Regions from separate parts of the Pleomorphomonas sp. T1.2MG-36 genome, predicted to be linked through region 1. Evidence: predicted binding sites of a transcription regulator. Region 1 holds the regulator's gene; each other region holds the start of a gene.
The links. The regulator PhoB, encoded in region 1, activates phosphate uptake and scavenging genes when phosphate is short. The targets are predictions, from matches to a motif close to TGTCATNNANCTGTCAT.
Positions count from the first base shown of each region.

Region 1 (7,635 bases):
TCTTGCGCCGCGCCGATCGGCGGGCGAAACATCGGGGAGGCCGTATGGGTCCGCTCTGGCTGCTCGCGCTGATCGCGGGTCTTTCCTTCTTCGGCTTCGTGCTGGGCCGTTGGAAGTCTGTCGTCCTCTCAGGCAAGGGGCGCGGAGCGCTCGCCGCCCGGCCCGGCTATTACGGCGCCTACGTCCTGATCTGGACGGCCATGCCGGCGCTGCTCATTCTCGTCGCGCTATCGATCGCCAAGCCGTTGCTCGTCGATCACACGGTGCGTGCCAACCTGCCCGAGCAGGTGTTGAGCAATGCCGCGCAGCTGTCGCTGGAGATTTCCGGCGTGCAGCAGGTGGCCGCCGGTCTGAAGCTCGCGACCCCCGAGGAACTTGAGAACATCCGGATCGGCGTCGTGGCGGCGCGTTCGGTGTTCGCCCAGCACGGACTGCCGCTTGGCGCCGACGTCAAGCCCTATCAACTGATCGCAGCGGGGGCGCTCAATCTCGTTTCCGACGGTCTCGATACCGCCGTCGACGCGGCGGTCGTCGCCGCTCTCGCCTTCGGCCTGATCTTCGCGTTCGTCCGGGTGAAACCGCGACTCAGGGCCCGCAACCTCGTCGAAAACACCGTTCTGGCGCTGCTCATCGCCGCGTCGTCGGTCGCGATCCTCACCACAGTCGGCATCGTCCTCAGCCTGTTGTTCCAGGCCCTGCAGTTCTTCTCCATGGTGTCGCCGGCCAACTTCTATCTCGGTACCGTCTGGGACCCGCGGTTTGCCGCCGCTGGCTCGACGGAGAGTGGCCAGTTCGGCTTTCTGCCGCTCTTTTGGGGCACGCTCTACATTTCCTTCTTCGCCATGGTCGTGGCCGTGCCGGTCGGTCTGTTCTCCGCCGTGTACATGGCCGAATACGCCACCTCGAAGGTCCGCTTGATTGCCAAGCCGCTCATCGAGATCCTGGCCGGCATCCCGACCATCGTCTACGGCTTCTTCGCCCTGACCACCGTCGGGCCGCTCATTCGCGATTATGTCGCCATGCCGCTCGGCCTCGGCACTTCGGGCAACAACGTGCTCACCGCCGGCCTAGTGATGGGCATCATGATCATTCCCTACGTGTCCTCGCTTTCCGACGACATCATCATGGCCGTTCCCCGTTCGTTGCGCGACGGCTCGCTGGCCCTCGGCGCCACCCGCTCCGAAACCATGCGGCTGGTGATTTTGCCGGCGGCGCTGCCCGGCGTGGTCGGCGCGGTGCTGCTCGCCGTGTCGCGTGCCATCGGCGAGACGATGATCGTCGTGCTGGCGGCGGGTGTCGCAGCTCGCGCATCGCTCAATCCCTTCGAGGAAATGACCACCATTACCGTGAAGATCGTCAATCAGCTGACCGGCGACCTCGAGTTTACCAGTCCGCAAACGCTGGTGGCCTTCGCGCTGGGTATCACGCTGTTCGTCATCACGCTCGGCCTCAACGTGCTGGCGTTGACCATCGTCCGCAAGTACCGGGAGCAATACGAATGACGGAAGCCACCTCTCCTCTTCCCTCTTCCCGGCTTGGTGGCACGGAGGTCCGGAAGATCTCCAAAGTCGACATCGGCCTGAAACGGCGCTACGCCGCCGAACGGCGCTTCCGCGTCTACGGCCTGCTCGCCGTGACCATCGCCATCTGTTTTCTGGCAGCTCTGTTCAGCTCCATCGTGGCCAAGGGCTACACCGCGTTCCAACAAACGCGCATCAGCATGATCGTCGACTTCAATCCGACCATCATTGCACCGGACGGCGATCGGTCGTCCGCCTCGATCATGGGCGGCAACGCGTTCCGCTTCGACGATCTGATCGCCGCGTCACTGCAGAAAACCTTGGAGCTCGATCCCAACGACGAGGATGCCCTCTACGATGGTCTCGATCTGTTGTCCAAGGGCTCCGCGCCGATGCTGAGGAGCATGCTCGCCAAGGACCCGTCGCTGATCGGCACCAAGAGAAACGTCGAGTTCTATGCCACGGGCGACGTCGATGCCTTCGTCAAGGGTTCGATCCGGGCCGACATTCCAGAAAGTCAGCGTCTCATCAAGGACAAGCACATTGTCCTCATCGAGAAGCTCGAGAAAGAGGGGGCCCTGCGACTCGCCTTCAACACGGGCCTGTTCACCAACGGCGCGTCGACACGGCCGGAAATGGCCGGCGTTGGCGTGGCGCTCGTCGGCTCGCTCTACATGATGATGGTGGTGCTGGTGCTGTCGCTGCCGCTTGGCGTCGCCGGATCGATCTATCTTGAGGAGTTCGCGCCGAAGAACCGCTGGACCGACCTGATTGAGGTCAACATCAACAACCTCGCCGCCGTTCCGTCCATCGTCTACGGTCTTCTGGGTCTTGCCGTCTTCATCAACTTTGCCCATCTGCCGCGCTCGGCGAGCCTGGTCGGTGGCCTGGTCCTGACGCTCACGACCTTGCCGACCATCATCATCGCCACGCGCGCCGCGCTGAAAGCGGTGCCTCCGTCGATCCGCGAAGCCGGCCTTGGCGTTGGCGCCTCGAAGATGCAGACAGTCTTCCACCACGTACTGCCGCTGGCCATGCCCGGCGTGCTCACCGGAACGATCATCGGGCTGGCCCATGCCCTGGGCGAAACGGCGCCGCTGCTGATGATCGGCATGAAGGCATTCGTCGTCGAATACCCGACGACACCCTTCGATCCGGCGACGGCGCTGCCGACGCAGATCTACATGTGGGCAACCGAGCCGGAACGCGCCTTCACCGAGCGTACCTCGGCGGCGATCATCGTGTTGCTCGCCTTCCTGCTCGCCATGAACAGTATCGCCATCATCCTCCGCCGCGCCTTCGAGCGCCGCTGGTAACCCGTTTCTCCGGAGTTTCCGCCATGTCCGCAGTTCAGGTCGCGACGACCTTCGAAACCGTCCGCACCCCCGATCCGGCGAGCCGGCCGATCAAGATCCACACGGCCAACGTCCGAGTGACCTACGGCCAGAAAGAAGCCTTGCACGGGGTTTCCATCGGCATTCCCGAGAAGGCGGTCACCGCTTTCATCGGCCCGTCGGGTTGCGGCAAGTCGACCTTTCTGCGCTGCATCAACCGCATGAACGACACCATTGCGGGCGCCCGCGTCGAAGGAACCATCAAGCTCGACGATCAGGATGTCTATGATCCGGACCTCGATGTGGTGGAACTCCGAGCGCGCGTCGGCATGGTGTTCCAGAAGCCGAACCCGTTCCCGAAATCGATCTTCGACAATGTCGCCTACGGGCCGCGCATCCACGGCCTCGCCCGTTCCAAGGCCGACCTCGAGGAGATCGTCGTCACGTCCCTGCAGAAGGCCTCGCTCTTCAACGAGGTCAAGGATCGCCTCAACGAGCCGGGAACCGGCCTTTCCGGCGGCCAGCAGCAGCGGCTCTGCATCGCCCGCGCCATCGCCGTATCGCCCGAAGTCATCCTGATGGACGAGCCCTGCTCGGCGCTCGACCCGATCGCCACCGCCAAGGTGGAAGAATTGATCGACGAGCTTCGCGCCAACTTCACCATCGTCATCGTGACCCATTCGATGCAGCAGGCGGCGCGTGTGTCGCAGCGGACCGCCTTCTTCCATCTCGGACACCTGATCGAGGAAGGCCCGACGGACCACGTCTTCACCAATCCGCTCGAACAGCGGACGCAGGACTACATAACGGGCCGCTTCGGCTAATCGGAAACGGCAGGAGATTTCCATGGAACATACGGTTTCCGCCTATGACGACGACCTCAAGGCAATCGCCCGCATGGTCACCGAGATCGGCGGCCTTGCCGAGCGCGCTGTCGGCGACTCGGTTGCCGCCCTGACGCGGCTCGACCTCGCCCTCGCCCAGAAGGTGATCGCCGGCGACAAGGATCTCGACCGGCTGCAGCGCGAGATCGAGGACAAGTCGATCCTGGTGATCGCCCGTCGCCAGCCGATGGCCAACGATCTTCGCGAAATCGTCGGTGCCATGCGCATCGCCAACGATATCGAACGGGTCGGCGATCTCGCCAAGAACATCGCCAAGCGTGTCGTCGCCATCAACGGCGTGTTCCCGCACAAGCAGCTCATCACCGGCGTCGAGCATCTCTGCGAGATCGCCCTGCAGCAGCTGAAGAGGGTGCTGGATGCCTATGCCAGCCAGGATGACCAGGCTGCCGGAGCCGTGCGCCAGCGCGATGACGAGATCGACGCGCTCTACACGTCGCTGTTCCGCGAGCTCCTCACCTACATGATGGAAGATCCGCGCAATCTCACCTTCTGCATCCATCTTCTGTTCTGCGCCAAGAACATCGAGCGTATCGGCGATCACGCCACCAACATCGCGGAATCGGTGCATTATGTCGTGACGGGCCGGTCCTACGATGAGGAGCGGCCCAAGGCCGACGCTTCGATTGCCAGTACCATTGCCGGTTCATAACAAGCTCTGGAGTTGAGGACGACCATGGCCAAGGTGATGATCGTCGAGGACGAGGAAGCAGTGTCGCTGATGCTGCGCTACAATCTCGAAGCCGAGGGCTTCGAGGTAGAGCAAGCTTTCCGCGGCGACGAGGCCGACATTCGCCTCAAGGAGATCACTCCCGACCTGCTTCTGCTCGACTGGATGCTGCCGGGTCTCTCGGGCATCGAACTGTGCCGTCGCCTGAGGGCACGGCCGGAAACCGAGCGGCTGCCGGTCATCATGTTGACGGCGCGCGGCGAGGAGTCGGAACGGGTACGCGGACTTGCGACCGGTGCCGACGACTATGTCGTGAAGCCCTTCTCGGTCCCCGAGCTGATCGCTCGCGTCAAGGCCATGCTGCGGCGTGCCAAGCCGGAAGCGGTATCCAGTCTTCTGACGGCCGGCGACATCGAGCTCGACCGCGAAACACGGCGTGTCCGGCGCTCGGCACGCGAAATACACCTCGGCCCGACCGAGTTCCGGCTGCTCGAGTTTCTGATGCAGTCGCCCGGCCGAGTTTTCTCGCGCGAACAGTTGCTCAATGGCGTGTGGGGCCACGACGTCTATGTCGACGAACGCACCGTCGACGTCCATGTCGGTCGCCTCAGAAAGTCGATCAATCGCGGCCGCGCCCGCGACCCGATCCGTACGGTACGCGGTTCCGGCTACTCCTTCGACGAGAAGTTCGCCAGCGGCTAAGCCATTGCCACCGTTTCGGACTGGGCGCTTCCCTCCGCTTTTGTCGCTTACGCTCCGCGGCCCGATGGTCTAGGTTCCCTTCCGATCGTCCAAAAGGGAGCCTGAGATGCTGGCGGGCAAGCGCATTCTGATCGTCATCGGTGGTGGCATCGCCGCCTACAAGGTGCTTGAGGTGATCCGACGCCTCAAGGAGCGCGGCGCCGAGGTACGAGTGATCCTGACCCGGTCGGGAAAAGAGTTCGTGACGCCGATGACCGTGGGAGCGCTCTCCGGCGAGAAGGTGTTCAGCGATCTGTTCGATCCCACCGAGGAGCAGGACATCGGCCATATCGTGCTTTCCCGCGATACGGACCTGATCCTGGTGGCGCCCGCCACCGCCAACCTGATGGCGCGCATGGCCAACGGCATTGCCGACGAACTTGCCACGGCCAGCCTGCTGGCCGCCGCCGCGCCGATCATCGTTTGTCCCGCCATGAACCAGCGCATGTGGGCGCACCCGGCAACCCGGCGCAACGCCGCGCAACTGGCCGCCGACGGCGTTCGCTTCATCGGCCCGGCCGAGGGGCGGATGGCCGAGCGCAACGAAGCAGGCGTCGGCCGCCTGTCCGAGCCGATGGACATCGTTGCCGGTGTCGAGGCTTTCTTCGCCATGCGGGAGCAACCGAGGCCGCTGGCCGGTCGGCACGTGCTCGTCACCTCCGGTCCGACCATCGAGCCGATCGATCCGGTGCGTTTCATCACCAACCGCTCCTCGGGCAAGCAGGGCCACGCCGTTGCCGCCGCCGCCGCCCGCGCCGGTGCCCGCGTGACGCTCATCTCCGGCCCGGTTTCGATCCCGGATCCTCTGGGTGTCGACATCGTTCGGGTGGAGACGGCCCGCGAGATGCTTGCGGCCGCGTTCGCCGCCCTGCCGGCCGACGTCGCGGTGATGACCGCCGCCGTATCGGATTGGCGTCCGGCCGAAGTGGCGCCGGACAAGATCAAGAAAGCGGCCGGTGACCCACCGCCGCTTTCGTTCATCGAAAACCCCGATATCCTAGCGACGCTCGGCCACGACGCCCAACGGCCGAAGATCGTCGTTGGATTCGCCGCCGAAACGACTGAAATCGAGACCAACGCTGCCAGAAAGCTGGCAACCAAGGGAGCCGACTATATCGTCGCCAATGACGTGTCGGCGGCCGGAGGGGTGTTCGGCGGCGATCGCAACAGCGTTCGCGTCCTTTCGGCGGCCGGTGTCGATGTCTGGCCGACGTTGTCCAAGGATGAGGTCGCCGAGCGCTTGGTTGCGCTGGTTGCCGAACGGCTTGGCTGATTTTCGATTCGGGTCCGCAACACATAAGGTTTGAGGTTATCGATGGTCGAGGTTGCTCTTTTGCGTCTACCCCATGCCCAGGATCTGCCGTTGCCGGCTTACCAGAGCGAGGACGCCGCAGGCCTCGATCTTCTGGCAGCCGTCGAAGAGGCGGTGATCCTGCCGCCGCTCGGGCGTGCATTGGTGCCGACCGGTCTCGCCATGGCGCTGCCGTCCGGTTACGAGGCGCAGGTCCGGCCGCGCTCGGGGCTGGCCGCCAAGCATGGTGTGACCGTCCTCAACTCGCCCGGCACGATCGATGCCGACTATCGCGGCGAGATAAAGGTCATCCTGGTCAACCTTTCCGATACGCCATTCACCATCGGACGCGGCGAGCGCATTGCCCAGATGGTCATCGCGCCGGTCTGTCGTGCCCACCTCGTCGAAACCGAGGCACTCGACGCGACCATTCGCGGAGCGGGTGGGTTCGGATCGACAGGTCGATCTTGAGGATGGGGCAATCCGTTCTCAAGTATGGCTCTTCTATGGGATCATTTTCCAATCCGATTGCCTGATGCGACCTCGGTTGACTGGTGACGTTTTGCGACCGCCGATAGAATGGGCGTAATTTCAGAAGGCCAGCACAACGAGGATTTTCCCATGAGCGATCTTTCCCGCCGCGGTCGCGGCAAGATCTACGCGTCCATCACCGACACCATCGGCGACACACCGCTTGTTCGCTTCGACAAGCTCGCCAAGGAGAATGGCGTCAAGGCGACCATTCTCGGCAAGCTGGAGTTCTTCAACCCCATCGCCTCGGTCAAGGATCGCATTGGCGTTGCGATGATCGAGGCGCTGGAGGCACAGGGCAAGATCAAGCCCGGCGAGTCCACCCTGATCGAGCCGACCTCGGGCAACACAGGTATCGCGCTCGCCTTCGTCGCGGCCGCCAAGGGCTACCGGCTGATTCTGGTCATGCCGGAATCGATGTCGGTTGAACGCCGCAAGATGCTGAAGCTGCTTGGCGCCGAACTGGAGCTGACCGAAGCGGCCAAGGGCATGAAGGGCGCCATCGCCAAAGCCGGCGAGCTGGCCGCCAGCATTCCCGGTTCCATCATTCCGCAGCAGTTCGAGAATCCGGCCAACCCGGAAGTGCACCGCGTGAGCACGGCCGAGGAGATCTGGAACGATACCGAAGGCAAGGTCGACATTTTCG
Region 1 covers NZ_CATNLY010000045.1:95,560-103,194, reverse strand. The annotation lists gene pstC (phosphate ABC transporter permease subunit PstC) at 45-1,502, shown strand; gene pstA (phosphate ABC transporter permease PstA) at 1,559-2,836, shown strand; gene pstB (phosphate ABC transporter ATP-binding protein PstB) at 2,860-3,678, shown strand; gene phoU (phosphate signaling complex protein PhoU) at 3,701-4,408, shown strand; gene phoB (phosphate regulon transcriptional regulator PhoB) at 4,433-5,128, shown strand; gene coaBC (bifunctional phosphopantothenoylcysteine decarboxylase/phosphopantothenate--cysteine ligase CoaBC) at 5,235-6,440, shown strand; gene dut (dUTP diphosphatase) at 6,483-6,929, shown strand; gene cysK (cysteine synthase A) at 7,080-7,635, shown strand, end outside.

Region 2 (7,635 bases), on a different contig from region 1:
CTGGAGGAGACCACGCCCGCCACCCTCGATCTGGCGGCAAGCTTTCAGAACTCCCGCTATTTCGACGTGGCCGTTGGGCGCGACCGACGCGAATTCACCTCGGACCTCGTCCAGAGTCGGATCGGCGGCATCCTGGTCATCCCCAACGGCTTCACGGCCGATCTCACCGCCGCCCGCCACCCGGTGGTGCAGGTGATCGTCGATGGCGCCGATCCCAACACGGCCAACTTCGTGCAGAACTACGCTGCCGGAACGGTCTCGACCTGGGAAGCGCAGCGGGCGGCCGAGCGGGCGCTCACGGCGACGCCGCTCTCCATCCAGCAGCGATTCTGGTTCAATCCGGAGCTCAAGAGCCGCAACTTCCTGGTGCCGGGCTCTATCACCATCGTCATGACGCTTGTTGGCACATTGCTCACGTCGATGGTGATCGCCCGCGAATGGGAACGCGGCACCATGGAGGCGATGATGGCGACGCCGGTCACCGCCTGGGAGCTGCTGGCCGGCAAGATCGTGCCTTACTTCCTGCTCGGCCTCGGCTCGATGACTCTTTGCGTCGTTCTCGCGGTATTTCTGTTCGGCGTGCCGTTCCGAGGATCGATCCTGGCGCTCTATGCGCTGTCGGCCGCCTTCCTCATGCCGGCGCTGGGGCAGGGGTTCCTGATTTCGGCGGTCACCAAGAACCAGTTTCTTGCCTCGCAACTGGCGCTGCTGTCCGGCTTCCTGCCGAGCTTTCTGTTGTCGGGCTTCATTTTCGAGATCAACTCGATGCCGCTGGTGATCCAGTACATCTCGATGATCGTGCCGGCCCGCTACCTGATACCAAGCCTGCAGTCGGTGTTCCTGGCCGGCGACATATGGCCGATGTTTCTGCGCGCCATCCTGGTCCTGGTCGGCTTTGGCCTCGTTCTCTTCGCCATTGCCATCCGCAAGACAGCCAAGAGGATAGCCTGACATGGGACTGACGCGCCTTCTCGCCCTTGTCCGAAAGGAGTTCCTCGCCCTCTTTCGCGATCCGAAGAGCCGCATGATCCTGATCGCGCCGCCGGTTCTGCAACTGTTGGTGTTTTCCTATGCCGCGACGCTGGAGGTGCGCAACGTCGACGTGATGGTGTTCAACCTCGACGCCGGCCACTGGGGGAGCGAACTCACGAGCCGCATCGAGGCCTCGCCGCAGTTCCGTCTCGTTCAGCGAACCGACAATCCGGCCGAGCTTCGCGATGCGATCGACCGCGAGCGCGTGATCGCCGCCGTCGAGATCGGAGCGGACTTCTCCCGCAACATCGAGGCGGGCACCACAGCCGATGTCGCCATCATTCTCGATGGCCGCCGCTCCAATGCCTCGCAGATCGTCTCGGGCTACATTTCATCGATCGCGGCGGGGCTTGCCGCCGACACCCCGGCCGGCCAGCGGCTCGCATCCGTTCGGGTCGGTACTGCCGCCCGCAACTGGTTCAACCCGAACCTTGAGTTCACGTGGTTCATGGTGCCCGGCCTCGTTGCGTCGATTGCCATGCTGGTCGGCCTGCTGGTCACGGCGCTGGCCATCGCCCGGGAACGTGAGTTGGGCACCTTCGACCAGTTGATGGTGTCGCCGCTTCGGACGCACGAAATCCTGATCGGCAAGGTCATTCCGCCGATCCTGATCGGCTTCGTGCATATCAGCCTGTTCGTCCTCGCCTCCGTCTGGATTTTCGGCGTACCGCTGCGCGGGTCGGTCGTCGCTCTCTATGTCGCCGCCTTCTTCTACCTGATCTCCCTGGTTGGGTTCGGACTGTTCATATCGGCGCTGGCGGCGACGCAGCAGCAGGCGATCCTCGGCGCCTTCCTGTTTCTGGCTCCGGCCATGCTGCTGTCCGGCTTCGCAACGCCGATCGCCAACATGCCCGAGTGGCTGCAAGTGCTCACCTACATCAATCCGCTCCGCTACTTCCTGGTGATCGTCCGCGGTGTGTTCCTGAAGGACATCCCGCTTGCCGAGATCGTCGTCGAGACGGTTCCGATGGCGTTGATCGCCTGCGCAACCTTGCCGATCGCCGGCTGGCTCTTCCGGCGCCGGCTGGAGTGAGCAAAAGAAAACGGCGGCCCGAGGGACCGCCGTGAAGTTGCTGTCAGACGAAGGTTCTCAGGCGGTGCGCACCGAAGACAGGAAACGGCTGACCTCGTCGCGAAGCGTGTCCGACTGGCGGGCGAGGTCGTCGGCCGATGCCAGCACCTGGGTTGCGGCGCTGGAGGACTCGGTTGCCGCCTGGGTGATGCCGACGATGTTCTGCGACACCTGATGGGTACCCGAGGAGGCTTGGGCGACGTTGCGGGCGATCTCGTTTGTCGCCGCGCCCTGCTGGTCGACGGCCGCGGCGATCGACGAAGCGATGGCGTTGAGCTGCTCGATGATCGAGGTGATGCCGACGATCGCCTCGGCCGACGACTGCGTCGACGACTGGATCTCGCCGATCTGGCGGGAGATTTGCGACGTGGCCTTCGAGGTCTGGTCGGCGAGCTGTTTCACCTCGGCGGCGACCACCGCGAACCCCTTGCCCGCCTCGCCGGCCCGCGCTGCTTCGATGGTGGCATTCAGCGCCAGGAGGTTGGTCTGGCTGGCGATGTTGTCGATGAGGTTGACCACCTCGCCGATGCGATTGGCGCTGTCTGCCAGTTCGCGGACGCGGTTGGCCGTCGCCTGCGCATCGCTGGCGGCACGCGATGCGACGCGGGTGCTTTCATCCGCCTGCCGCTTGATCTCGCCGATGGACGAGGCGAGTTCTTCGGCCGAGGCCGCCACGGTCTCGACGTTGGTGGACGCTTCCTCGGCGGCGCTCGCGACGGTGATCGACTGCCCCGACACCTCCTCGGTGGCCGAGGTCATCGACCGGGCAGCCAGCTGCAACTGGGATGATGCGCTGACCACCGACTGGACGACCCCGCCCACGGCCATTTCGAACGCGTCGGCAAGCTGGCTCATCTCCCCGCGCCGGCGTTCCTCCGTCACGGCCTTGGCATGGTCCTGCTCGACGCGCAGGCGCTCGTTCTCGACCAGCCCTTCCTTGAAGACGTTGAGCGTCGCCGCCATGGTGCCGACTTCGTCGGTCCGGCCGAGGCCGGGAACGGTCACGGCCAGCTCACCGGCGGACAGGCGCTGCATGGCGCTGGTGATCGATACGATCGGCCGGGAAATGCCGCGACCGAGAAGGAGGGCGAGAACGATGCCGACGACGAGACCGCCAGCCGAGATGCCCCACAGCATGGTCTCCGACGAGGCCAGCATCTGCTCCGATTTGGCCTGAAGGGCGGACTGGCTCTTGTTGGCGACACCCATGAAGGCGTCTAGCGTGTTGATGATGCCGGTGACCTTGTCGCTGAGCGCCGCGACATCCTTGATGTTCTGGAGGCTCGATGCCTGGATGACGGTGAAGTCGGACTCGTATTGCTGTGCCTTGTCGCGCAATTCGGCGAAGGTCGACCGCAACTCCTTGGGGCCGGACTTGGCCGAGGAGTCGATCCAGCTGTCGGCGGTGGTCAGCGTGTCGAGCGCTGCCTGGAGGGACTCGTCGTCGAGATTGGCGAGGGCGACGTTGACCTGGTTCTGCACCAGCAGCACCAGCCGCAGGATCTCGTTGACCGTGTCGCGCGTCGAGGCGTCGCTGGTGGCCAGTGCGATGGCGGCGACGTCTTCGAGGCCCTTCTGCACGGCGGCAATGGCGGGCTCCATGGACTGGACCCGCATCGTGGCGAGCTTGGCCTTTTCCGTGCCGATGCGGGCAAGCTCGGTCGCATAGGACTCGAACTCCAGGCTCAGCTCCTTCAGAGTGTCGCGCTGTCCGAAATCAGAGACCTTGCTGACACCCTCGGTGATGGCGGCGCGCAGAAGCTCGGCCTGTTGTTCTGTGGCTTGAGCCGTGCCGGGAAGCGAGGTGTAGATGAGCTCGCGGCTGAGACGCCGATACTCGAGGAACTTCGCCTGGACATCATTGGCGATGCCGACCTCGACGTTGCGGGTGGCGAGATCGGTGACCACGCTGTTCGACTGGGAGAAGGTCCGGAGCGCGACCCCGGCGACGATAGCCATCAACGCGAGCGCTATCAGAAAGCCGGAAACGATCTTGCCCAATATGCCGAGTCGCCAGGCCTTCAACCTGGGTTTGCCAACAGTCCAGCGCATCTCTCTCTCCCAAAAGCAATCGCTCAGCCAATTGTCTTGTCTAAGCCGCGCATTCGCATGTGTGGGGCGCATTTCAGGACATGCGGAGTTAAGCTGTCGTTTATTCGATCGGCAAACTTCGCAAGCCGGTGCGGACATCTGAACATATGTCGCGATAATTATCGTTGTGCTTCGTTTTGTCTTAAGGTGAAACGATACAATCGAAACTCGATATTGCTGAATAAAGGGGTATAGAATCTACTTTCGTAAGTTTATTATGGTGTTCCGCTAGAAATATTGATGCGTGCGACGTGGAAAGCACTGCGTTTGACGGCGCGCCTTGCGTCTCGCTCTCGGCACAGTTCCAAGTTGTCTGATGTGGACCGGACCGGATATTTGGCGCGGCTGCTTCAGTGTGAGTCGCTGGTCAGATTTTCTTGTTCCGGAGCGAGGCGAAGTCCGCCTCTCCGAATACCTAGGCAAAAGTGCGCATATACGAAAGACTTAGCCGCTTATGCGGTTCATCGCGACACGCAGCCGATGTCCAGGTGATGCGCACCTCAGACTGGGTCTCTGATTTTGGCAGGTTTTCCAGCGCCTTGGTTCCGGCTCTCATGACGGCGGGATGAGTCGCCCCATCCGTTCGCGCTCGTCACCGAACGGTCACAAGGAGGCAATGCCTCTGTCACATGCCGCCCCTACTGCTTGCCGTCACCGACAACATCGAACGTAGGATGACGCCATGCTGACGCGGTCCCTCATCGCCGGACTAGCCTTGACCCTCATGTCCGGTTCCGCCTTTGCCGCTACCGAAATCACCTGGTGGCACGCCATGGGCGGCGAGCTCGGCAAGAAGCTCGACGAAATCGTCGCCAAGTACAATGCCTCGCAGGACGAGTACAAGGTAACGGCCGTCTACAAGGGCTCCTATCCCGAGACCATGACGGCCGCCATCGCCGCTTTCCGCGCCAAGCAGCAGCCCGACATCGTTCAGGTGTTCGAAGTGGGAACGGGTACGATGATGGCGGCAAAGGGCGCCGTCTATCCCGTTTACCAGCTGATGAAGGATACCGGTGCCGCCTTCGATCCCAAGGCGTTCCTGTCGGCCGTGGTCGGCTACTACACCGACGCCGACGGCAACATGCTGTCGATGCCGTTCAACTCCTCGACGCCGATCCTCTACTACAACAAGGATGTCTTCAAGAAGGCTGGGCTCGACCCCGAGCAGCCGCCGAAAACTTGGGAAGACGTCGAAGCCTATTCGAAGAAGATCATGTCGTCGGGTGCCGCCAAGTGCGGCTTCACCACCGGCTGGATCTCCTGGCTGCAGCTCGAGAACCTGTCGGCCTGGCACAACAAGCCGATCGGCACCCTCCAGAACGGTATCGGCGGCGCGGACGCCGAGCTGACCGTCAACGGCGACCTGCAGGTCCGTCACTGGACCAATCTCAAGAAGTGGCAGGACGAGGGACTGTTCCAGTATGGCGGTCCGGCCGGCGGCAACGACGCGCCGCCGAAGTTCTACAGCCAGGAATGCGCGATCTACATGAACTCGTCGGCCTCGCGCGCCGGCGTGATCGCCAACTCCAAGGATTTCCAGGTCGGTTTCGGCATGCTGCCCTATTACTCCGACGTGCAGGGCGCGCCGCAGAACTCGATCATCGGCGGCGCTACGCTGTGGGTGCTGAAGGGGCATAACGACGCCGAGTACAAGGGCGTCGCCAATTTCTTCACCTTCCTGTCGTCGCCGGAAGTGCAGGCCGACTGGCACCAGTATTCCGGTTATCTGCCGATCACCGCGGCGGCCTACAAGCTCGGCCAGGAGCAGGGCTTCTATGCCAAGAACCCCGGCTCCGACGTCGCCATCAAGCAGATCACCCTCAATCCGCCGACCGACAACTCCAAGGGTCTGCGCTTCGGCAACTACGTGCAGATTCGTGACGTGATCGACGAGGAGTTCCAGAATCTGCTGGCCGGCAAGAAGGCTCCGAAGGAGGCGCTCGACTCCGTCGTGACGCGCGGCAACAAGCTGATCGCCGACTTCCGCGCCGCGAACGGCTGACCCCGCCTTTTCCCCGTTAAATCCGGCGCTGACGGGCTTCCCGTTCGGCGCCGGCCTTCTTGCGGATGGCGGCAGGATATGCCGCATCCGCGCTTCTCGATCCGGTTTCCTTCATGCAGACCAAGCGCACCGTTTTCGGCAACCGCCTGCTGCCCTATGCGCTCCTTTTGCCGCAAATCGCAGTGACCGTCGTCTTCTTCCTGTGGCCGGCGGCCCAGGCTGTTCTTCAGTCCTTCCAGCGCGAAGATGCCTTCGGTCTGTCCACGACATGGGTCGGTCTCACCAATTATGCCGACCTTATTCAGGAGCCGACCTATCTCAACTCGTTGAAGGTGACGGCCATCTTCGCGCCGGCGGTAACGCTGCTGTCCGTGGGGCTCGGTCTTGTCTTCGCCGTCAGTCTCGACCGGCTCGTTCGCGGCGGCCGCGTCTACGCCGCGCTCCTGGTCTGGCCCTATGCGGTCGCGCCCGCCGTCGCCGGCATCCTGTGGTGGTTTCTGTTCAATCCGACCATCGGTCTGCTGCCTTATCTGCTTGCCGCGGTCGGCTATCGCTGGGATCACGCGCTGCAGCCCACCGACGCCATGATCCTGGTCGTCATCGCCGCCAGCTGGAAGCAGGTTTCCTACAACTTCCTGTTCTTCACAGCGGGCTTGCAGGCGATCCCGAAGTCGATGATCGAGGCGGCGGCCATTGATGGCGCCGGGCCGGTGAAGCGTTTCTTCACCATCGTCTTCCCGCTCCTGTCACCCACCACCTTCTTCCTCGCCGTCATCAACCTCGTCTACGCGATGTTCGACACCTTCCCGGTGATCCACGCCACCACCGGCGGCAATCCGGCCCAGTCGACCAACATCCTCGTCTACAAGGTGTTCGTCGACGGCTTCATAGGCCTCAACCTCGGCTCTTCCGCCGCGCAGTCGGTGGTGCTGATGGCCATCGTCGTTGCGCTGACGGTGATCCAGTTCAAATGGGTCGAGCGCAAGGTAACCTATTGAGGATCCGGCCATGATCGATCGCCATCCCTGGCTCGACGCGCTTGCCCATGCTGTGCTGATCGCCGGCATCCTGATCGTCGCCTTTCCCGTCTATGTCGCCGTGATCGCCTCGACGCATGGCCCCAACGATTTCATGTCGGGCTTGGTGCCTCTGCTGCCCGGCGGCGAAATGGTAGCCAACTATCGCTCGATGCTGACGGACGGCCTTTCCAGTTCGGGCGCGCCGCCGCTCGGCGGCATGTTGTGGAACTCGCTGGTGATGGCTCTCTCGATCGCCTTCGGCAAGATCGTCATCTCGATCCTGTCGGCCTACGCTATCGTCTATTTCCGGTTTCCTTTCCGGGCGGTCGCCTTCTGGATGATCTTCGTCACGCTGATGCTGCCGGTCGAGGTGCGCATCGTGCCGACGTTCAAGGTGGTGGCCGACCTCGGTTTGCTCG
Region 2 covers NZ_CATNLY010000001.1:334,005-341,639, reverse strand. The annotation lists gene QQZ18_RS01655 (ABC transporter permease) at 1-951, shown strand, start outside; gene QQZ18_RS01650 (ABC transporter permease) at 953-2,065, shown strand; gene QQZ18_RS01645 (HAMP domain-containing methyl-accepting chemotaxis protein) at 2,123-4,156, opposite strand; gene ugpB (sn-glycerol-3-phosphate ABC transporter substrate-binding protein UgpB) at 4,878-6,197, shown strand; gene ugpA (sn-glycerol-3-phosphate ABC transporter permease UgpA) at 6,311-7,195, shown strand; gene ugpE (sn-glycerol-3-phosphate ABC transporter permease UgpE) at 7,206-7,635, shown strand, end outside.
Region 2: ugpB (sn-glycerol-3-phosphate ABC transporter substrate-binding protein UgpB) is a predicted target of PhoB. The motif match lies at 4,786-4,802, and genes of this name have one in related genera.

Region 3 (7,635 bases), on a different contig from region 1:
GCGACGAGGTCGAGAACCTGACCACCAACATCTACATGGCCTGCTCGTTCCAGGACCTGACTGGCCAGCGGACGCAGAAGGTCGTGCAGGTCCTGCGCTATCTCGAAAACCGCATCAACGCGATGATCGAGATCTGGGGCATGGACGAAGAGGAAGTGCACAGCTCGTCGTCCGAGCGGCGCGTCGCCGTCAACGCGCATGATCACCGCCCCGACGCCCACCTGCTGAACGGCCCTGCCCTGGCTGGCGAAGGCATCGAGCAAAACCTGGTCGACAACCTGATGGTCGAGGATGCCGCGGCCGATCAGGCCGCCCTCGACACGGTGGCCAATCATGCCATCGACGAGATGGACTTCGACCGCATCGAAGCCATGGCCGGACTGCAGCATGCTCCGGCGCCCTCGATGGTCGGTGCAGACGGTCAGATCGACTTCGACGCCATCCCGACCGACGGCGATCCGGAGACGGCGGCTGCGCTTGCCGACAGCATCGACTTCGACGCCATCGACACCGACGAAGACTCGCCCGAAGATGCGGCCGCCCTCGCCGACAGCATCGACTTCGACACCATCGAAGCCGACGAGGACCTGCCGGAAGATGCCGCCGCCCTGGCCGACAGCATCGACTTCGACAGCATCGAGACCGAAGAGGCTCTGCCCGAAGACGCCGCCGCCCTCGCCGACGGCATGGATTTCGACCCGATCGAAACCGAGGTCGAGGAGCCGGAAGCAGGAAACGAACCGACGGACGAGGCGCTGGCCATCGCGTCGGAGGCAGTGGACACGGCCATAGAGGCGCTGAAGGAAGTCTCCGACACCGTGCGTCAGGGCAAGGATGTCGACGATCCGTTCGCCCGCATGACCAAGGCCGAACGGCAGGCGCTGTTCTCCTGAGAGCATTCTAGCAGGCGCGAGTATCGAAAATGGATGTTTCGGCAGCCGTCGCGACCATGGTGCAGACCAACACCACGAACAATATCGGCATGGCCGCCATGAAGATGGCGCTCAAATCCGACCAGGCGGCCGCCGAGCTTCTGAGCAAAGCGACCCAAACGGCGTCCGCTCCGCCACCGGCCGGCATGGGAGCCCATGTCGACATGACCGTCTGACAGCGCGAAGCCGCCTCAGGCGATCGCCGGCTCAAGGGGCGCATCCAGCGTCTCGCCGTTGGCAAGCCGGATGTTGTCGAGGAATTGCAGCGCCGCCCGCCGCCAGCTGAAAGACAGCGCCAACTGGCGTGCCGCCGTTCGATCGATGGCGAGGGCGCCGAGACAGGCCGCCCGCAGATCCTCGTCGAGAATGCCGGCGTCGCTGTCGCCGAGAATGTCGAGCGGCCCCATCACCGGATAGGCGGCGACCGGCAGGCCCGAGGCCAGCGCCTCCAGCAGCACGTTGCCGAAGGTATCCGTCCGCGAGGGAAACACGAAGACGTCGGCCGAGGCATAGGCGCTGGCGAGATCCTCGCCGATCTTGACGCCGGCGAAGTGGACGTTCGGGTAGCGCCTCGCGAGGCTCGCCCGCTGCGGCCCATCGCCCACCACCACCTTGGAGCCCGGCAGATCGAGCGCCAGGAACGCCTCAAGATTCTTCTCGACGGCGATACGCCCGACGTTGATGAAGATCGGCCGTGGCAGATGGTCGAACACCCCCGCCTCATCCGGTCGCGGCCGGAACAGCTCGGCGTCGATGCCGCGCCCCCAACGCATCAGGTTGCGGAAGCCGCGCGCCGACAGTTCGGCCGCCAGCGTGTCGGTGGCCACCATGCAGCCGGCACCGCCGTTATGGAACCGGCGAACGAGGGCATAAAGCCAGGACTCGGGCACCGGCAGCCGTGCCGACACATACTCCGGAAACCGCGTGTGATAGCTCGTCGTGTAGGGCATGCCGTGGCGGCGGCACCATTTGCGCGCCTTGAGGCCAAGCGGCCCTTCGGTGGCGATGTGGACGTAGGCCGGCTGGCCACGCTCGATCTCGCGGGCCACCCGCCTATAGGTCGAGATGGCGACGCGGATTTCCGGATAGCTCGGTAGCGGCAGCGTCCGGAACAGATCCGGCGTCACCATGGTGACTTCGGCCCCCATGGCGATCAGCTCGGCGTTGGTGCGCTCGATCGAGCGGACGACGCCGTTGACCTGAGGATGCCAGGCATCGGTGACGACGGTGATGCGCGTCATTCGGCGGCCTCGGCGCGCGGCAGCATCAAGGGCTGCTGCCGTTCGTGCTCGAGGCGCGTCCAACGGATGATCTCCAGACTGCCGTCGTGGTTCTCGGCGATCGCCGTGCAGCTTTCCACCCAGTCGCCGGTATTGACGTAGGCGATGCCGTTCATGTCGCGCATGCTGGCGTGGTGGATGTGGCCGCAGATGACCCCGTCGGCCCCGACGCGCCGCGCCTCATAGGCCAGGGCATCCTCGAAGGCGCCGATGAAATTGACGGCGTTCTTCACACGGAGCTTGGCCCAGGCCGACAGCGACCAGTAGGGCAGCCCGAGGAACCGCCTGGCCCTGTTGAGCCACGTATTGATCCACAGCGCCGTCTCATAGGCCCAGTCGCCGAGGTAGGCCAGCCAGCGGGCATGCCGCACCACCACGTCGAACTGGTCGCCGTGGATCACCAGGAACCGGCGACCGTCGGCCGCCTCGTGCAGACAGCGATCCATCACCTCGACGCCGCCGAAGTGAGTGCCGAGATAGTCGCGCAGGAACTCGTCGTGATTGCCGGGAATGTAGACGACCCGCGCGCCCTTGCGAGCCTTGCGCAACAGCTTCTGGACCACGTCGTTATGGCTCTGCGTCCAGAACCAGGACCGGCGCATCCGCCAGCCGTCGACGATGTCGCCCACGAGATAGATCGTCTCCGCCTCGTGAACGCGCATGAAGTCCAACAGAAGATCGGCCTGGCAGTCTCGCGTGCCGAGATGAATGTCGGACAGGAACAGCGATCTCAGGCTTCGAGTAGTATTGGCGTCCGTCATGGCAAACAAAGATGCGCGTCGCATCTTCTCCGGTGCGGGAATCGACGGCAATTCGCCAATCCCGATACCTCCTTTTGTCCCGACAGCTTCTCAGTTTTATGACAAGGCCGCCAATTGTGTCACATCGAACCACTCGGCACCCCACAAATGCAAAACGGCCCGGTCGAAACCGGGCCGCCCAATCCTGAAATCGTTCGCTCCTGATCAAGGGCACCAGAGAACCTTGACCAGCTTCTCCGACTTGAGAAGGCTGCGCACCGGCATCTCCAGCACGTCGTCGCCGGCCACGGCCTTTTCGAAGGCGGCGCGCTTTTCGGCGCCTTCGATGTGCAGCAGGATCTCGTCGGCGCCCAGCAGCAGCGGCAGCGTCAGCGTGATGCGCGGCTCGCCCGCCGCCTTGGCGTTGATCGCCATCACCTGCGCCTTGCAATCGGGCGAGTTGGCCACGGCCAGATTGTCACCGCCCGGATAGAAGGAGGCGGTGTGGCCGTCCTCGCCCATGCCGAGCACGACGGCGGCGAAGGGAAGCGGCAGATCGGCGATGACCTTGCCGACCTCGGCCACCGCTTCCTCGGGCGTCGGCACCGGCCGGTAGAGCGGCACGAACTCGATGTTGCTGAGCGGCCCCTTCAGGAGGTGGCGGCGGGCAAGGCCGGCGTTCGAGCGCTCGTGGCTCTCCGGCACCCAGCGTTCGTCGACCAGAGTCACGACGACGTCGTTCCAGGGCATGCGATAGCGCGACATCGCCTCGAGGAAGCGCACCGGCGTCTTGCCCCCCGACAACGCCAGCGCCGCCTTGCCATGCAGGCGGATGGTATGGGCGAGCGCACCGGCGACCTCGACAGTCAAGGCATCGGCAAGCGCAGCGCCATTTTCGAACTCCTGAAACTCGTACATCCATTCCTCCAGATCGGCGACCCCGTGACGCCGCCGGCTGTCATCGGCTGCACGGCGGTTCGGCCTGAGCATCGGACAGCGCCGTGCGGGCCAGCTTTCCCCTTGTCCAAATATACACAATCGGCCGGCGTTGGCACCGGCCGACTTTGCGCAATACCTGAAAACCCGCGCCGGGATGCCCCAAGGCAACAACGGCATGAGGAAAAGCCGGCGGCGCACCCGCCACCGGCTTCATCGGAAGACTCAATCCTTCCGCAGCGCCTTGATGGCCGCAACCAGTCCCTTGGTCGAGGCATCCTGGCTCGCCGCCGGTTCCGCCTCGTTCTTGAGGATCGGCAGAAGGCGGTTGGCGAGCTCCTTGCCGAGCTCGACGCCCCACTGGTCGTAGGAGTTGACGCCCCAGATGGTGCCCTGCACGAACACCTTGTGCTCGTAGATGGCGATCAGGCGGCCAAGCGTCCTCGGGTCGAGGGTGCGGTAGAGGATGGTGTTGGTCGGGCGATTGCCGGGGAACGCCTTGTGCGGGGCGAGAGCGGCGACGTCGGCCTCCGACTTGCCGGCCTTCCGGAGCTCGGCGGCGGCTTCGTCCGCCGTCTTGCCGAGCATCAGCGCCTCGGTCTGAGCCAGCACGTTGGACAGGAGCTTGGGATGGTGGTCGCCCACCTGCTCGTGCGGCACGGCGGCGGCCAGGAAGTCGGCCGGGATGACGTCGGTGCCCTGGTGGATCAACTGGTAGAAGGCGTGCTGGCCGTTGGTGCCGGGCTCGCCCCAGACGATCGGCCCGGATGCGCGCGGCACCGGCGTGCCGTCGGTGCGCACGCCCTTGCCGTTGCTCTCCATGTCGAGCTGCTGCAGGTAGGCGGCAAAGCGCGAAAGACGCTGGTCGTAGGGCAGCACGGCGTGGGTCGAGAAGCCCCAGACGTTGCGGTACCAGACGCCGAGAAGGCCGAGGATCACCGGGATGTTCTTCTCGAGCGGCGCGGTGCGGAAGTGGTTGTCCACCTCGTGGGCGCCGGAGAGGAAGGCGACGAAATTGTCGAAACCGACGGAGATCGCCACCGGCAGACCGATGGCCGACCACACCGAGTAACGGCCGCCGACCCAGTCCCAGAAGCCGAAGGCGCGCTTCACGTCCATGCCGAAGGCGGCCACCTTGTCGAGCGCCGTGGACACCGCGCAGAAGTGCGCGCCCACCGCCGCTTCGCCGAGGTTCGTCTTGATCCACTCGCGAGCCGTGCCGGCGTTGGTCATGGTCTCGGAAGTGGTGAAGGTCTTGGACGCCACGACGAACAGCGTCGTCTTGGGATCGAGTTCGGCCAAGGTATCGGCGATATGGGCGCCGTCGACGTTGGACACATAGTGCAGGCGCGGGCCATTGCCGCGATAAGGCGTCAGCGCCAGCGTCGCCATGGCCGGGCCGAGATCGGAGCCGCCGATGCCGATGTTGACGACGTCGGTGAACTTGGCGCCGGTCGAAGACGCGATCTTGCCGGAGCGGATGCCCTCGGCGAAGTCGCGGATGCGGCCGAGCACCTCGTTGACGTCGGGCATGACGTCCTTGCCGTCGACGATGACCGGCGTGTTGGACCGGTTGCGCAGCGCCGTATGCAGCACGGCGCGCTTCTCGGTGGTGTTGATGATGGCGCCGGAGAACATGGCATCGCGGCGCTCGGCCACACCGGCGGCCTTGGCCAGCTCGATCAGCAGACCGAAGGCATCCGCATCGAGACGGTTCTTCGAGAAATCGAGCAACAGGTCATCGAGATGCACGCTGAAGCGGTCGAAACGGCCGGCGTCCTCGGCGAACAGCTTTCGCATCGGGCGATCGGCCAGCTCGGCCTTCTTGGCTTCCAGACGCTTGAAGATAGGATCCAGCTCCGCGACCATGTTCACGCACTCCCAATGCCGGGCCGTTGCCCGTTTTGTTCCGCCAATTGGCTCGGGATATTACGGAGAGGCGCGGAGCAAGGCTAGTACCTTCGTCTAGGTTTGATTGCGAATTCGGTAGCATTGCCGTGACAAGTCGCTTGAACCGACAAGCTATTCTCCAAGGAGTTCGGCCACGATGACGACGACGGCGTGCCGATCGGCGAGCCCGGCCAGTTCCGCCCGCTGAAGATCGGCGGCCGTCACGACGCCGCCCGAATATGGCAGGTCGCGCGTGGCGGTGGCATCGGCCGCCACGGTCGGCAGGATGCCGAGGTCGAGGGCGGCGCGGACGGTCGAGGAAACGCAGTTGTGCGTCATGAAACCGGCAACGATTATCTCGCCGCCATGCTCCCCAAGCTCTGCCAGCAGCGGCGTATCGGCAAAGCCGTTCGGCAGCGTCTTGACCACCACGGCTTCACCCTCACGGGGCGCCAGCCGGTCGATCACCGCGCCGCCGGGGCCGTCGAGATCGAACAGCCCGCCGGCCGCCCCGCGCTGAACCACGTGGATGACTTTCGAACCGCGCGCCCGGGCGGCGTCGAGCAACCGGCCGGCGGCCTCCACCGCCGCCTCCACGCCGGCCAGCGCCAGGGGGCCGGTGAGATAGTCGTTCTGGCAATCGACCAGCACCAGAGGCGCCACGCCGAGGCGGGCGGGGATGACGGTGCGACCGAAGAGGTCATTGAGTGTGCATGGCATGTTGCGTCCTTTCCATCTTGACCACGCAGCGACAATAGGCTCTGCATCAACGCAGGAAATCGGCAATAATCAGGGATCAATCTGCATGGACGCAGGCTTGAGTTGGGAAGAGTTGGAGCTGGTGAACGAGCTTGTCGCCGGCGGAACGCTGAGCGCTGCGGCCCGGCAGCTCGGCGTCGACCAGACCACCACCGCCCGCCGCCTCGCCCGGATCGAGGCGCGGCTCGGGGCGGCGCTGTTCGACCGTGTCGACCGCCGCCTCAGACCAACACCGTTGCTCAGGGACATCCTGCCGCAACTGTCCACCATGGCGGCGGTCGCCGAGGAGGCAGGCAACCGGCTGCGCCGCTCGCGCGAAGAGGCGGCGGGCAGCGTGCGCGTTTCAAGCCTCGGGCTCGTTCACGGCCTGATCCTGGCCCCGTCGCTCGGCGATCTCGCCGCCGCTCATCCCGGCATAGAGGTCGACCTGAACATCGAGGACCGAAGCGTCAGCTTCGAGGAGCGGGAGGCCGATCTCGCCGTGCGGCTCGGCCGAGGGCCGGTGGACAACGCCACCATCCGGCGTCTGGGCCGCCTCGCCTTCGCGCTTTACCGACCGAAGGCGGGCGCGCGGTCCGGCTGCATTGTCGCCTATGGCCAGGATTACGCGGACATGCCGGAGATGACCGCCCTGAAGGCGCTGCGTCCGGACGCCCGCGTCATGGCGCGCTCGAACAGCCTCGACGTATTGGCCGAGGCGGCGGCCTCGACCGGCGCGGACGTCATGCTGCCGGTGCTGATGGGCGATGCCGACCCGCGTTTTGCCGAAGTCGCCGGCACCCGCGGCGCCGCCTTTCGCGACGTCTATCGCCTCGCTCATCCGGAACGCGGCAAGGCGCCGGCGGTCCGCGCCGTCGCCCGCTGGATCGACGCGACGGTGAGCCGCCGGCTCGACAAAAGCTAGCTCACCACCAGGCGTGGAAGTGATGGACCGGGCCGTGGCCGTGCCCGATCTCCAGCCGGTCGGCGGCGACGATGGCCGCCGTGACATAGGCCTTGCCCTCGGCGACGGCAGCGGACATGTCGAGCCCCTTGGCAAGGCCGGCGGCGATGGCCGAGGACAGCGTGCAGCCGGTGCCATGGGTGTTGCGCGTGGCG
Region 3 covers NZ_CATNLY010000001.1:1,027,597-1,035,231, forward strand. The annotation lists gene QQZ18_RS04795 (protein phosphatase CheZ) at 1-893, shown strand, start outside; gene QQZ18_RS04800 (putative motility protein) at 923-1,108, shown strand; partial or broken gene QQZ18_RS04805 (glycosyltransferase family 4 protein) at 1,163-2,173, opposite strand; gene QQZ18_RS04810 (UDP-2,3-diacylglucosamine diphosphatase) at 2,170-2,997, opposite strand; gene pgl (6-phosphogluconolactonase) at 3,178-3,870, opposite strand; gene pgi (glucose-6-phosphate isomerase) at 4,114-5,757, opposite strand; gene QQZ18_RS04825 (cysteine hydrolase family protein) at 5,911-6,498, opposite strand; gene QQZ18_RS04830 (LysR family transcriptional regulator) at 6,584-7,441, shown strand; gene thiD (bifunctional hydroxymethylpyrimidine kinase/phosphomethylpyrimidine kinase) at 7,443-7,635, opposite strand, start outside.
Region 3: QQZ18_RS04810 (UDP-2,3-diacylglucosamine diphosphatase) is a predicted target of PhoB. The motif match lies at 3,061-3,077, and genes of this name have one in related genera.

Region 4 (7,635 bases), on a different contig from region 1:
CCGCTTCCCAACCCCGGTGATCTCGTCATGCAGCCTGCTTTTATTCTGGTGGTCGATGACGATCCCGCCATCCGCTCGGTGATCACCTTCGCCTTGGAAAAGGCCGGCCATCGAACGCACGCCGCCGGCGACGGACGGACCGCCCTCTCCCTGTTTCTCAGGGAGGCTCCCGATCTCGTCGTCCTCGACATCGGCATGCCGGAGATGGACGGATTCGCCGCCTGCCGCGAAATCCGCAAGACCAGCGAGGTCCCGATCCTGTTCCTGTCGGCTCGCGACGAGGAAATCGACCGGGTGCTCGGGCTTGAACTCGGCGGCGACGACTACGTCACCAAGCCCTTCTCGCCACGCGAACTGGTGGCGCGCGTCGCCGCCATTCTGAAACGCAGTCGCGGGTCCGGCGCCTCCGACGTTCGCTGCCTCGCTCGGGGCGTTGTCTCGCTCGATCCCGACGGACATCGTACCATGGTTGGCGAGCGTTCTGTGGCTCTCACCGCCCAGGAGTTCGCCATCCTTCGGGCGCTGATGAGCCGGCCGAACCAGGTGTTCGACCGCGAGCGGATCCTGGAGGAGGCCTGGTCGGACGCCATTCACGTATCGGACCGCACCGTCGACAGCCACATCCGCAACATCCGCGCCAAGCTTGGCGCTGCCGGCTGTGCGTCGGTCATCGAAACGGTGCACGGCGTCGGCTTCCGGCTCGGCCCCTGCGTGGCAGCATCGTGAGCGCGACGGCGCCGCGCGTGCGGCAAAAGTGGAGACCGCGGCTTGGTCTCGTGATCGCCTGCGTCCTGATGCTGGTGGCCTCTCTTCCGCTCGGCAGTGTCATCTTCTTTCGCATCTACGACAATCAACTGATCCGCCAGACCGAAGGCGAGCTGATCGCCCAGAGTGCCGCCGTCGCCGCGCGGATCGGTGTCGAGCTGGCTGACAATCCACCTCCCGGCCTGCGGCTTGGGCCGGTCGTTCGGGTGGGGACGCCGGACGTGGACGGTCTCGCTCCCGTCTTGCCCCGCCTCGATCTCGCGGCCGATACGGTTTTGCCTCAGCGGCCGGACGCAACGCCCGTCGCCGGTCCGTCGCCCCTTGCCGATCTCGGCTTTCGCCTTGCCCCCGAATTGATGGCCATCCGGGCGACGACCCTTGCCGGCTTCCGTATCCTCGACGCTGACGGAGTGGTCGTGGCCGGTGGCGAGGAGGTCGGGAAGTCGCTGGCGAGCTTGCCGGAGGTGGCGGCCGCGTTGGCGGGAGAGTACCGGGCGGTGCTGCGGCAGCGCAATTCCAAGCGCTCGATACCCGCGCTCGACTCGATCAGCCGAGGGGCGGACATCCGCGTGTTCGTCGCTCTGCCGGTTGCCGTCGACGGGCGCGTGGCAGCCGTCGTCTATGCGTCGCGCACGCCGGCTAACGCGCTCAAGCAACTCTACCAGGAGCGTCACAAGGCCGGGCTCGCCCTGTTGAGCGTACTGGCCGCGACGTCGGTCATCGGCTTCGTCTTCCATCGGACCATCATTCGGCCGGTACGGGCTCTGATCGCGCGCACCACGGCGATCGCCGATGGAGACCGCGACGCGCTGAAGCCCCTCGATCACCATGGCACGGCCGAGTTCGCTCGGCTCTCGCAAAGCCTTCTCGATATGGCGGCCGGTTTGGCCGCCCGTTCGGAGTATGTGGCAACCTTTGCCGCCCATGTTTCCCATGAGCTGAAGTCGCCGCTGACGGCCATTTCCGGCGCTGCCGAGTTGCTCGTCGACGATGTCGCCGAACCGACCATGACACCGGCCCAACGGCTGGAGTTCCTCGTTGGAATCCAGAACAATGCCGACCGTCTCGGCGCCTTGGTGGCTCGTCTTCGCGATTTTGCCCGTGCCGAGACGATGCCCATCGTCGGCACCTGCCGGCCAGCCGACGTGATCGACGCCCTTCGCGAAGGGCGACCGGCATTGAAGTTCAAGGTGGAGGGCGATCCCGACCGACGCGTCGCCATGTCGTCGGAAACGCTGGCACTGGTTCTTTGCCACCTCGTCGACAACGCCATCCGGGCCGGGGCTGCCCATGTCGTCATCTCGACAATGTCCGAGGGGCGACGGGTGATCGTGTCCGTGACCGACGATGGTCCCGGCATCTCGCCGGCCAACAGGGGGCGTGTCTTCGATCCGTTCTTCACCACGCGCCGGGCCGACGGCGGCACCGGCATGGGGCTTTCCATTGCGCGCGCCATGGTGGCGACCCACAAGGGTAGCCTGGAGCTTGCCGACAGCGAGAGGGGAGCCGCCTTCCGCCTTGATCTGCCTGCCGCCGACGCCACGAGCTGACTATCGGTGACGGTTCGCGGACAACCGCCCCTGCCGGGCCGGGCGAGGAACCTTGTACGAGATGGTGGTCGCCCACCGGTCTCCGTCTCGCCGGAACCCCATCCGCTTCGTAGCATGCCGCTTGTCAGGCGGCGGCCAGTTGCTCGGCGAACGCGCCGACCTCCTGATTGAGGTCCTCGGCACGGCGCGCAAGATCGTGGGCGAGATTGGTCAGCCGACCGGCCGACGTGCCCGTCAGGTCGACGGCGGCAGCCACTTCGCCGATATTCTCGGTGACCGCGCCGGCGCCGGCGGCGGCACGCTGGCAATTGACGGCGATCTCGCGGGTCGCGACACCCTGTTGCTCGACGGCGGCCGAGATGGCCTGGGTGATGTCGCCCAGCGAGCGAACGGTGTTGACGATGCGGGAGATGGCATCGACCGAGGTCGAGGTCTGGGTCTGGATTTCGACGATTTTCTGCGAGATGTCGGCGGTGGCCTTGGCGGTTTGCGAAGCGAGCTGCTTCACCTCAGACGCCACGACCGCGAATCCCTTGCCTGCCTCGCCGGCCCGTGCCGCCTCGATAGTGGCATTGAGCGCCAGAAGATTGGTTTGTTCGGCGATCGCCGAGATCAGGCTGACGACGTCGCCGATTTTCTCGGCCGCTGCCGACAATGCGCCGATGCTTTGTTCGGACAGCGTTGCGTCATTGGCAGCAGTGGCGGCGACCTCGGCCGACTTGCGAACCTGGCCGGCGATCTCGCCGATGGAGGCCGCCAGTTCTTCCGTCGCCGAGGCGACGGTATTGACGTTGACCGATGCCTCCTCGGCTGCGGTGTTCACCACATCCGTGCGGTCGGCCGAGTGTCGCGCATTGGCCGAAAGGCCTTCGGCGGCGGTGTTCACTTCGCCCGACGACGCGGTGAAGGCCCCGGCCAGCGCGGTCATCCGATCCGTGAAGACCGACACCAGCTTTATGCGGCGGTCGGCGGCATGGATCGCCTCGGCGCTTTGGCCTTCTCTTTCGAGCCGCATGCGCTCGGCCTCGGCAAGGCCGTCGCGGAAAACGGCGAAACTCTTCGCCATGGCGCCGATTTCGTTCCGCAAAGCGGCATAGGGGATTTCGATATCGAACCGGCCGGTCTCGATATCACCCAGAACACCGGTAAGGCGCGTCAGTTGCCGGGAGATCGAGCGGGTGACGACATAGGCAAGCACGCCGGCAACCGCCAAAATCAAGGCGATGATGGCGAGGTTGCCGTAAAAGGCCCACCTGAGGCCACTGAGGCGGTCGTCGAGAAGAGTGCCCACTTCGACCTCCGTCTGATGCCAGAGCGCCAGCGTCTCGGTGCGCAGCGCCGCCTTGGCGTCGGCGACGCCAGCGTTGAGATCCTTGGGAAACTTGCCGGTAGCCAGTGTCTGCACGGCCGGTCTGAGCTTGTCGGCAAACGCCTCCGCCGCCTTGGCGAGGCTGGTCGCCTTGGTCTTGAGATCGGCGGCCTTCGCATCGGATAGCCCGGACAAGCCGGTCTGGAAGTCGTAGGCGAGGGTGGTGGCGCTATTGTCGATGTCGTGCAGCGCGCTGACGATATCGATGCGTTGCTGCGGCGTGATGAAACCCTTGGTACGGTTGGCGAGATCGAAGAGATCGCCGAGGTTGCTGGAGGCCATCAAGAGGGTCGGCATCTGCAGGGTCGCCGCGTCGATCAGATAGTAGCTGGATGCCTTCGGATCGAGCGTCAGCTCCGACGCATTGCGCACCAGGTTGAGCAACTCCAGGCCGGTCACCTTGGCTTCGTTGCCGCGCCCCACTTCGGCCGCGGCGAGGAAGTCCTTCGAAAGCTTCTCCGTGCCATGCAGGCCATCATAGGCCGTCGCGGCCTCGGCATAGGTCTTGCGCAAATCGGCAACCGGTTGCGACATGGCGGCGCCCGGTGCCCGCTCTTCGACGAGCAGCGCTTCCCACAGGGCAAAGCCCAGCCGGTAATGCTCCATGCCCTTCTTCTCGGCCGCCGTCTGCCGGCTTTGCTCCCGCGACTGTTCGAAGAACATCGTGCCGAAAGTAAGAACCGGAATGATCATGACGCCACAGATCAGGGCAATGCGGGAAATGATGCGCAGACGATCGAACATGAAACCTCCGGCCAAACTTCCGAGGTGCCGGTTTCTCCGCCTGGCACCGGCGCGAGAACGATCCGACGGTGGGGGCGAAACCGCCGAACATCCACCAATGGCAAGTAGTCAAGCTGAACTATAAACCCTGTATTTTAGTTAAGCCGGAGCCGATGTTATTTCTGTTTTTTGCAGTCTCGTTCGATACAATTCGGACAACTGAGATCCGTGCGTATTGTCGGAAATAACATTCGTGATCTCTCGGATTTACTGCGCCTGGGCGGATCGATGTTGCGCCGTCCGCGCATTTCGCCTGACGGGACGCAGGTGTGTCTCCGCTAGCCGGGGTCCGGCCCGAAAAGCTCGGCCTCCAGCGGCGATCGGCTGCGGTCGATTCCGATCCGTGCATGATGGTCGGCAGACCATGTTGGCCGTCTGTCATGGCTGAGCTGGGCGCATGCCCATGGCGGCCCGCGGCAAAGCCCCGGCGCCACAAGAAAGAGAAATAATGAGAATGGCTTGATTGCGATAATGGCGGAGAAGGAGGGATTCGAACCCTCGATAGGGTTGCCCCTATACACGCGTTCCAGGCGTGCGCCTTAAACCACTCGGCCACCTCTCCACACGGCCGGCACCCCGGCTCGTGGCCGCGCACTATAACGATGTTCGGTCGGAGCGCAAGAGGGTATGCGGCTTAAAGAATAAGTCCGCGCCGAAGGTTCTGAAGATTGAGCTAACTAGCTGAATTAACGTGGATTTGAGTAGGCAGAGCGCGATGAAAAGCCGCAAAGGGACACGCGACGACAAGCGGTCGTCCGTCGTCACGCACCATTGCGGCCGATTCCCTAGTTGCTCGTCACGCCCACTGTCGCGAAGCCGGCGACTGCTGGCTGTCGATCGCCTGCCGGACGCTGTCGATACGACGCATCAGCTCGCCGGAGATTCGAGTCTGCAGGGCGTTGAGCACCGTATCGGTGACGGCACGGCGATCGGCCTTGCGCTCGACCAGTGCCGGATCGCGCAGGGGCCAGCGCAGCGTCGCATACTCGGCGAGACGGGCGCAGTCGGGCTCGGTCCAGGTCACGGTGGCAAGATCGACTACGATATGCGGTCGAAGGCCACCCGGCAGGGCGAATATGGCCCATGACTTCGGTTCCAGGCCATCGGTCGGTATGACGCGCAGCGTGAGTGCCTGCGCGGCTTCCGGCAGCAGGGCCGTGGCTGGTCGGCTGCCGGCGCTGAAGGCGCGGATGCGCGTGTCACCGCGCTGGTTGAGCAGCGCTTCGGCCATCAGGCTGGTCGCGCTGTTGGTTTCGCACAGAAACAGCACATCGACGGTCTGCATCCTGAACATGCCCCTGACGCTCGGAGGTGTCACCAACGCCATCGTTCCGTCTTTCTTCAAATGCTCGGGAAAGCACCGCCCCCTCGGGGGCTCGAACGATCCCACACTCCTCTGCGCCGCGCCGATGGATTCTCCATGACGTTTGCGAGACAGGCCGATGACGCGCCTCCCGCAAAACTCAAATGCATAAAGCGCGCCATCAATTCGCGCCTTTCCGAAAAATGAGGTAGACAAAAGTCTAGGCCATTCATCTTCAAAGCGGAATCGACGTGCCGCCGGTCGGTCGATGGCGAGGTATAGTCTCGGGGGCATGCCTTCAACCCCGCCGAAGGGCGTAACCAAACCGGGGTCTCCTACGGTTTGGCTTTGCCGCTCGCATCCCATCGCGGATGCTTTTGCCGGCTTTCTGGGCAGAAAATGGCCGCGGTTCGCGTCAGGACGTCGGCGCGTCCGACGTGGCCGCGGTCTCCATCACGGTCGTCATCGCCGCGGCGTTTTTCACAGCGGCGTGCTCGGCAAGGGCCGCGAGGGCCTGAGCGAAGGCGGCGGCGAAGACGAGGCTGACGACGAACTTGCGGACGAACATTTCTTTGGCTTCCGGTGACGCCGGACAATCCGACGCATGGTGGCATTAAGCCCTAGGAAGCCGTCCTTAATGGGGTGGAAAGCGGACGAAAGCGGGTCGGGGGCAAGGTGTTGTCGCGGCAGCGCCCCAAAAAAGGCGGCACCGACGCGAGCCGGGCCGCCTTGCAAACTCGATGCGAAAAACAGTCAGAACTGCCGCTCGACCATCATCTTCTTGATCTCGGCGATCGCCTTCGCCGGGTTGAGTCCCTTCGGGCAGGTCTGGGCGCAGTTCATGATGGTGTGGCAGCGATAGAGGCGGAACGGATCCTCGAGATTGTCGAGCCGTTCTCCAGTGGCCTCGTCGCGGCTGTCGATCAGCCAGCGATAGGCCTGCAGCAGGATGGCAGGGCCGAGATAACGGTCGCCATTCCACCAATAGCTTGGGCAGGAGGTGGAGCAGCAGGCGCAGAGAATGCACTCGTAGAGGCCATCGAGCTTCTGCCGGTCGTCATGGCTCTGCAGCCACTCCGTCTCCGGCGTCGGCGATGAGGTATGCAGCCAGGGTTCGATCGACTTGTGCTGGGCATAGAAGTGATTGAGATCGGGCACCAGGTCCTTCACCACGTTCATGTGCGGCAGCGGGTAGATCTTGATGGGGCCGTCGATCTCATCCATGCCCTTGGTGCAGGCCAGCGTGTTCATGCCGTCGATGTTCATGGCGCAGGAGCCGCAGATGCCCTCGCGGCAGGAGCGGCGCAGCGCCAACGTCGGATCGACCTTGTTCTTGATCCACAACAGCGCGTCGAGCACCATCGGTCCGCAATCGTCGAGGTCGACGAAGAAGGTATCGAGCCGCGGGTTGCGGCCGTCCTCTGGATCCCAGCGATAGATGCGGAACTCGCGAACATGCGTCGCGCCCTCCGGCTTCGGCCAGACCTTGCCAGCCTTGATCTTCGAGTTCTTCGGCAGCGTGAGCTGAACCATGAGATCATCCTGTTCTTTAGTGGCTGGCGGCGCGTTCGGCCCGCGTCCAATCTTCATAGAGCTCTTTGAGCTTTAAGTAGGTTTTGTTCGTGGGGTCCCGCCGAAGCAAGAAAGGTTCTGGCGATGCGTCCCCGCCCAATAGGACTTCCCCGGATATCTCGTTCTTTGAGGGAAACGACATCTTCATCTGAAGAGAATGCCAAGTTCTATCGCGAATTCTAAGCTCCAGCGTTCCCGCGGAAACGACTTTATATGGACCGACGCTTCCCATGGCATCTGTCGGCCAATCCGTCAGATAAAAATAGGTGTCGGCGTCAAAGCACATTGTCACT
Region 4 covers NZ_CATNLY010000023.1:924,220-931,854, reverse strand. The annotation lists gene QQZ18_RS15675 (DUF4153 domain-containing protein) at 1-20, shown strand, start outside; gene QQZ18_RS15670 (response regulator transcription factor) at 28-726, shown strand; gene QQZ18_RS15665 (sensor histidine kinase) at 777-2,315, shown strand; gene QQZ18_RS15660 (methyl-accepting chemotaxis protein) at 2,440-4,428, opposite strand; tRNA gene QQZ18_RS15655 (tRNA-Ser) at 4,940-5,029, opposite strand; gene QQZ18_RS15650 (arsenate reductase/protein-tyrosine-phosphatase family protein) at 5,264-5,752, opposite strand; gene QQZ18_RS15645 (hypothetical protein) at 6,186-6,338, opposite strand; gene QQZ18_RS15640 (succinate dehydrogenase iron-sulfur subunit) at 6,524-7,303, opposite strand; gene QQZ18_RS15635 (hypothetical protein) at 7,320-7,635, opposite strand, start outside.
Region 4: QQZ18_RS15650 (arsenate reductase/protein-tyrosine-phosphatase family protein) is a predicted target of PhoB. The motif match lies at 5,899-5,915, and genes of this name have one in related genera.